Regions from separate parts of the Methylobacterium fujisawaense genome, predicted to be linked through region 3. Evidence: predicted binding sites of a transcription regulator. Region 3 holds the regulator's gene; each other region holds the start of a gene.

Region 1 (2,266 bases), 3.3 Mb from region 3:
CGATGTTCTTGCGCTGTTGCGCCAGCAGGCGCAGCCACAGGTACTGCGCGACGTTGGTGTCCTGGTACTCGTCCACCAGGATGTAGCGGAACCGGTCCTGGTAATTGGCCAGGACGTCGGGGTTCTCCCGCCAGAGCTTGAGGCAGAGCAGCAGGAGATCGCCGAAATCGACGGCGTTCAGCGTCGCGAGCCGGGCCTGGTAGGCGGTGTAGAGCGCGCCGCCCTTTCCGAAGGCGAACGAGGCAGCCTCGCCCGGGGGCACCTGCTCGGGGCCGAGGCCGCGGTTCTTCCAGCCGTCGATGGCGTGGGACAGGGCCCGGGCCGGCCAGCGCTTCTCGTCGACGTTCTGGTCGGCGATCACCTGCTTCATCAGCCGGAGCTGGTCGTCGGTGCCCAGGATGGTGAAGTCGGATTTGAGCCCGACCAGCTCGGCATGGCGGCGCAGGATCTTGGTGCCGATGGCGTGGAAGGTCCCGAGCCAGGGCATGCCTTCGCCGGCGGGGCCGATCAGCGTGCCGATCCGGTGTTTCATCTCCCGGGCGGCCTTGTTGGTGAAGGTCACCGCCAGGATGTCGAAGGGGCGCGCCCGCCCGGTGGCGATCAGGTGGGCGATGCGGGTGGTCAGCACCCGGGTCTTGCCGGTGCCGGCGCCGGCCAGCACGAGGATCGGGCCCTCCGTGGTCTCGACGGCGCGGCGCTGCTCGGGATTGAGCCCCTCGAGATAGCCGGCGGCGTCGCGGCGGAGGGCGCCCATGGCGCGGGCGGTGATGGACGTGGCGGGCGCGCCGTCCCCGGCGGGCTGCGCTTGCGGGCGGTTCTGCATCCCGCATCCCTGGACCAAATCGCGAACGGCGTCGAGGCCGTTCGCGCCGCCGAGGGGGCGCGGAGCCATGAAGCGCGGCTGTCCGCGCTGGGACGATCCGCGCCCTTCGGGGCCCGCGGCCGGCTGCGGGGCGCCGCCGTCTCCCCGGTGGCCGCGGATCGGCACGTGTGTGATCGGGGGCCGACAGCGGCGGCGGAGCGCGACAAGCCCCCTCTCCCGTGCGGGAGAGGGTTGGGGTGAGGGATCAGGTCTTTCCGGAGAGGTCGCATCCCTCACCCTGTCCCTCTCCCGCACGGGAGAGGGGACCCGCGCCCGGTCCGGAGCTCCTGGCCCGGGGTGCCGCGGGCCGCCGCGCGCGCGCCGAGAGCCGCTCCGGACCGTGGCATCGCCGCTGGCGCTCCCGGGGGCTTATCGTGCTATGGCCGTGACAACTGACTCGCGGGGGCACGCGGGGCACGGCGGCACGGTGATGGCGCGGCCTCGCGGAGAGATGGTGCGGAACAGGACCATTGCGTGATCTTCTGACCGCGCTGGCGTGCGCCGTCATCCTGGTTCTCGTGGCGGCGCTCGCCGTTCCGCCCTTCGTCGACTGGCAGGCCCATCGCGCGCTCGTCGACCGGGCGCTCGCCCGGTCCCTCGGCGTCCCGGTCCGGACCGACGGCCGGATCGAGGTCCGGCTGCTGCCCTCGCCGCGGCTGCGCGTGGACCGCCTGCATCTCGGCGCCGATCCGGACCGGCCGAGCCTGGACGCCCGGTTCGTCAAGGCCGAGATCGCCCTCGCGCCGCTCCTGAAGGGCGAGTTCCGTTTCACCGAGACCCGGATCGGCCGGGCCGAGATCAAGCTCCCGGTCGCCGGCCCCGACGCCCTGAAGCTGCCGGCCGATTTCGGTGGCGCCCTGCGCGACCGCGACCTCGCGATCGAGAACCTGCAGATCCAGCAGTTCCTGGTCACCACGCAGGTGCCCGCCACCGGGCGGACCGACCAGCTCTACGTCCAGGACCTGCACCTGCAGGCGCCGGCCCTGGTCGGCCCCTGGCGGGTCGAGGGGACGAGCGGCGGCATCCCGTTCCGGGCGGTGAGCGGCACGCCGGGACCCGACGGGCGCCTCGCCGCCAAGATCTCCGGCGGCGGCGACGCGGCTCCGCGCTTCGAGGCGGATGCACGCTTCGGCCTCGCGCCGAGCGAAGCCGGCGGCTCCCTGGTCGAGGCCGAGGGCTCGGCGCGCCTCGTCGTCGGGCCGCCGACCCAGGCCGCGGGCGCCTACCTGCCCTTCTCGCTGGCCGGCACCTTCAAGGCCCGGGGCACGCAGGTGCGGTTCGAGGGCGTCGACCTCGCCATCGATCCCGGGGGCCGGAGCCTGCGGTTCGGCGGCACCGGCCGGCTCGATCTCCGCCAGTGGCGCGGCGGCCTGACCCTCGAGGCCCGCCGCCTCGACCTCGACG
Region 2 (2,266 bases), 320 kb from region 3:
GGCCAGGGCATCCCCCCCGAGCTGATGGAGAAGATCTTCGAGCCGTTCTTCACCACCAAGGAGATCGGCAAGGGCACCGGACTCGGCCTGTCGACGGTGTTCGGCATCGTCAAGCAATCGGGCGGCACCATCGACGTGCAGTCGACGATCGGGGAGGGGACCGCCTTCCGCATCTACCTGCCGCGGCATGTGCCCGTGGCCGAACCGGAGGAGGTTCCGGCCCCGGCTGCGGTGCCGGCGCTCCCGCGCGCGGAGCCGCTCGCGCCGGTCTCCGGGTCGCCGCGGCCGGCTGCCGAGCCGGGCGATGCCGGCGCGCCGCGAAGTGCACCGGCTCCGGCCACGGCCGACAAGCCGGCGCCGCGCAAGCCCGCCGCGGATCATACGGGGCAGGGCACCATCCTGCTCGTGGAGGACGAAGATCCCGTCCGGGCGGTCAACAGCCGCGCCCTCTCGGCCCGCGGCTACACGGTCCTGGAGGCGGCCTCCGGCCTCGAGGCCCTGGCGATCGTCCGCGAGGGCACCCAGCCGATCGACCTCGTCGTCTCCGACGTCGTCATGCCCGAGATGGACGGCCCTACCCTGCTGCGAGAGGTGCGCAAGCATCAGCCCGACCTGAAGGTGATCTTCGTCTCCGGCTACGCCGAGGACGCCTTCCGCAAGAACCTGCCGGAGGGGGAGACCTTCAACTTCCTGCCGAAGCCCTTCAGTCTGAAGCAGCTCGTCGAGACCGTGAAGAAGACGATGGCCGATTGAACGGCGTCGATGGCGGCGTCGATGGCAGCGTCCCGGCCCTTCCCTGCGAAATCCGGCATCCGGTGCCGCCCACCGTGTTCAGACCCTGAACGGAATGCGGCACCGGATCCCGGGCATGCCCCGACGGATCGGCGCGCCGGAGTCCGCGGTTCGCCCTGAACCGCATCGATGGCGCCGGCAGGCTATGCACAACCCACGGTACCGCCCTTGTCGAATGAGAACAAAACAGGTACATGAAGGCGGTGGCGACGCGCGTTGTGAACTGCGTCCAACCCCTTCATAAGGAGCCCGCCAGATGGCCCAGCCCGCATTGAAAGTGGTCGACATGCCCCCCGTGGACAAAGACAAGTCCAAGGCCATTGACGCCGCCCTGGCTCAGATCGAGCGCGCCTTCGGCAAGGGCTCGATCATGCGGCTCGGCAAGAACGACAAGGTTCAGGAGGTCGAGACCGTCTCGACCGGATCGTTGGGCCTCGACATCGCCCTCGGCGTCGGCGGCCTCCCGCGCGGCCGGGTGATCGAGATCTATGGCCCCGAATCGTCCGGCAAGACGACGCTGGCGCTCCACACTATCGCGGAGGCCCAGAAGAAGGGCGGCGTCTGCGCCTTCGTGGATGCCGAGCACGCCCTCGATCCGGTCTATGCCCGCAAGCTCGGCGTCAACCTCGACGACCTGCTGATCTCGCAGCCCGATACGGGCGAGCAGGCCCTGGAGATCACCGACACGCTGGTGCGCTCCGGCGCCATCGACGTGCTGGTGGTCGACTCGGTGGCCGCGCTGACCCCGCGCGCCGAGATCGAGGGCGAGATGGGCGAGAGCCAGCCGGGCCTTCAAGCCCGTCTGATGAGCCAGGCCCTGCGCAAGCTGACCGGCTCGATCTCGCGCTCGAACTGCATGGTCATCTTCATCAACCAGATCCGGATGAAGATCGGCGTGATGTACGGCAGCCCCGAGACCACCACGGGCGGCAACGCCCTGAAGTTCTACGCCTCGGTGCGCCTCGACATCCGCCGCATCTCGACCCTGAAGGATCGCGACGAGGCGATCGGCAACCAGGTTCGCGTCAAAGTGGTGAAGAACAAGGTCGCGCCGCCGTTCAAGCAGGTCGAGTTCGACATCATGTTCGGCGAGGGCGTGTCGAAGGTCGGTGAGCTGATCGACCTCGGCGTGAAGGCCGGCATCGTCGAGAAGTCAGGCGCCTGGTTCTCGTATAACAGCCAGCGCCTCGGCCAGGGCCGCGAGAACGCGAAGGGCTTCCTGCGCGACAACCCGAAGATCGCCGCCGAGATCGAGGGCTCCATCCGGCAGAATTCCGGCTTGGTCGCCGAGAAGATCCTGGAGAACGCGACCCCGACCGCCGACGATCTCGACGAGGGCGAAGCCTGATCCGAAGACCGGGCGGTGGACCAAGTCCGGCGCCCGATCCCTGAAGACCGAACCCCATGGCGATCGCAGGATCGCCATGGGGTTTTGTTTTGGGCCCGAGGCACCGATCTGATAGCGGAATAGAAA
Region 3 (2,266 bases):
GGCGCAGGTCGCGACCGCACCCTTCGCCACCTACCATTTCCAGACGATCCAGCCCTTCGGCCTCGTCGGCAACGCCCTGACCCTGCCGCTCGTCTCCCTCGTGGTGATGCCCTCCGCGGTGATCGGGATCCTCGCCTATCCTTTCGCCCTCGACCGCCCGATCTGGTGGCTGATGGGTCAGGCGGTGGGGGGCATGCTCGCCGTCTCCCAGTGGATCGCCGGGTTCGAGCGGGCCATCGTGGTCGTGCCGGCCTTCGGCACCGCGGCGCTGTTCCTGCTGACCGCGGGCCTGCTGCTGGCGACGTTACCGGCCTCCCGCCTGCGCTGGCTCGCCGTGCCGCCGATCCTGCTCGGGCTCGTCGTCGCGGCCCGACCCGACCGCTACGACCTCTATGTCGATCGGCAGGGCGCGGGGGCCGCGGTGCGGGCGGCGGACGGGCGGCTCGCGGCCCTCGGCAGCCCGTCCGGCTTCGTCCTCGAACAATGGCTGAAGGCGGACGGCGACGGACGGGGAGCCGGGGCACTGATCGTCCGATCGGGCAGCGGCCGCTGTGACCGGCTCGGATGCACCGCGCGCCTGCCGGACGGACGGGCGGTCGCCCTGGTCCGGGACCGGCGGGCCTTCCCGGAGGATTGCGCCCGCGCCGCGGTGCTGATCACGGGTCTCGTGGCCCCACCGACCTGCACCGGCCCCCTGGTGATCGATCGGCGCGTCCTGGCCGCCCAGGGCGCCGTCGCCCTCAGGTCCGACGGCGAGAGCTTCGTCGCCCGTCACGCCCGGGCCGATGGCCGCGCCGTGCCCTGGCGACCACGCTCGGAACACGGGCCGGGATCACCACAACCGGTCACCGCGCCCTCCGCGGAGGCCCGCGCCTCTGACGACGGGGCGACAACGCCTCCGGAAACCGATGCGTCGGGCGGGGACCTCGCCCCCGGCGACGCGCCGGCCGAGCCGCTTCAGTAGCGGCGGACGAGGCTGACGAGGCGGCCCTGGATCCGGACCCGGTCGGGCCCGAGGACGCGCGTCTCGTAGGCCGGGTTGGCGGCCTCCAGGGCGATCGAGGAGCCGCGGCGGCGCAGACGCTTGAGCGTCGCCTCCTCGTCGTCGATCAGCGCCACGATGATGTCGCCGGTATTGGCCGTGTCCTGCTTGCGGATCACCACGAGGTCGCCGTCGAGGATGCCGGCCTCGACCATCGAGTCGCCGCGCACCTCCAGGGCGTAGTGCTCGCCGCCGGCCACGAAATCCGGCGACAGGGTGATGGCATGGCTCTGGTTCTGGATCGCCGAGACCGGCGTACCGGCGGCGATCCGGCCCATCACCGGGATCGAAATGGCACGACCGGCGTCATCGATCATCCGCGTGCTGGCCGGGGCCGGCGGCGGCTTGGACTTGCCGCCCTCGACCACGCTCGGGGTGAAACGGCGCGGCTCGGCCGGGGCCGAAGATGGGGCCGTCTGGCTCAGGCTCTCGGGGATGCGGATCACCTCGATGGCGCGCGCCCGATTCGGCAAGCGCCGGAGGAAGCCGCGCTCCTCCAGGGCCGTGATCAGCCGGTGGATGCCGGATTTCGACTTGAGGTCGAGGGCGTCCTTCATCTCGTCGAAGGACGGCGGGACGCCGCATTCCTGCATCCGGCTCTGGATGAAACGCAGGAGGTCCAGCTGCTTGCGCGTGAGCATCGAAGGGGGACTCGCGGCTTGGCAGACCGCCCCGTGACGGTCTCTGAAACAAATCACGAACAGGTTAAACGTTCCGCAAGTGTTCCGCAAGGGCGGCACCGCTACGCTTGGCGCGTCGCTCCGCGCTCGCGGGGGCAAGGTCGAGAAACGCATTGACGGCGCAAGCGGAGCCGTTTCAATGCACCGCGGCGCCCCGCCGGGAAGGCGGCGGATCCGGGCCGCGGGCTGGGACCCTCTTGGGATGACGAGGATGCGACGACCCGCAGCTCTGCTGCCCCTCGGCCTCGCCGCCCTCGGCCTCGCCGGCTGCACCACCGGGTTCTCCTACATCTCGCGGAACTACGTGGCGCTCACCCCCCAGGTGGTGACGATCGGCTGCAAGGAGCCCTACGAGGTCTACGACAACCGGCAGATGCGCCGGATGCTGATCGTCTCGAACGCCCTGCGCGAATATACCGGCTGCAACCTGAGCGAGGCCCGGATCGATCCGGAGCCGGACGCCACCCGGGTGAAGCGCTTCCGCACCGCCGCCCGGGCCTATCTCGACGAGACCGTGCGCGAGGATTGCCGGATCACCGGCGAG

What was found. The regulator LexA, encoded in region 3, represses DNA repair genes until DNA is damaged. The targets are predictions, from matches to a motif close to TGTTCNNNNTGTGTTCNG.
Region 1: ABC766_RS14130 (ATP-dependent helicase) is a predicted target of LexA. The motif match lies at 834-851, and genes of this name have one in related genera.
Region 2: recA (recombinase RecA) is a predicted target of LexA. The motif match lies at 970-987, and genes of this name have one in related genera.

What each region holds. Positions count from the first base shown of each region.
Region 1 is NZ_CP155000.1:2,975,911-2,978,176, reverse strand. It holds gene ABC766_RS14130 (ATP-dependent helicase) at 1-823, opposite strand, end outside; gene ABC766_RS14125 (AsmA-like C-terminal region-containing protein) at 1,333-2,266, shown strand, end outside.
Region 2 is NZ_CP155000.1:6,043,536-6,045,801, forward strand. It holds gene cckA (cell cycle histidine kinase CckA) at 1-753, shown strand, start outside; gene recA (recombinase RecA) at 1,079-2,140, shown strand.
Region 3 is NZ_CP155000.1:6,366,898-6,369,163, forward strand. It holds partial or broken gene ABC766_RS30380 (ComEC/Rec2 family competence protein) at 1-964, shown strand, start outside; gene lexA (transcriptional repressor LexA) at 958-1,683, opposite strand; gene ABC766_RS30390 (hypothetical protein) at 1,934-2,266, shown strand, end outside.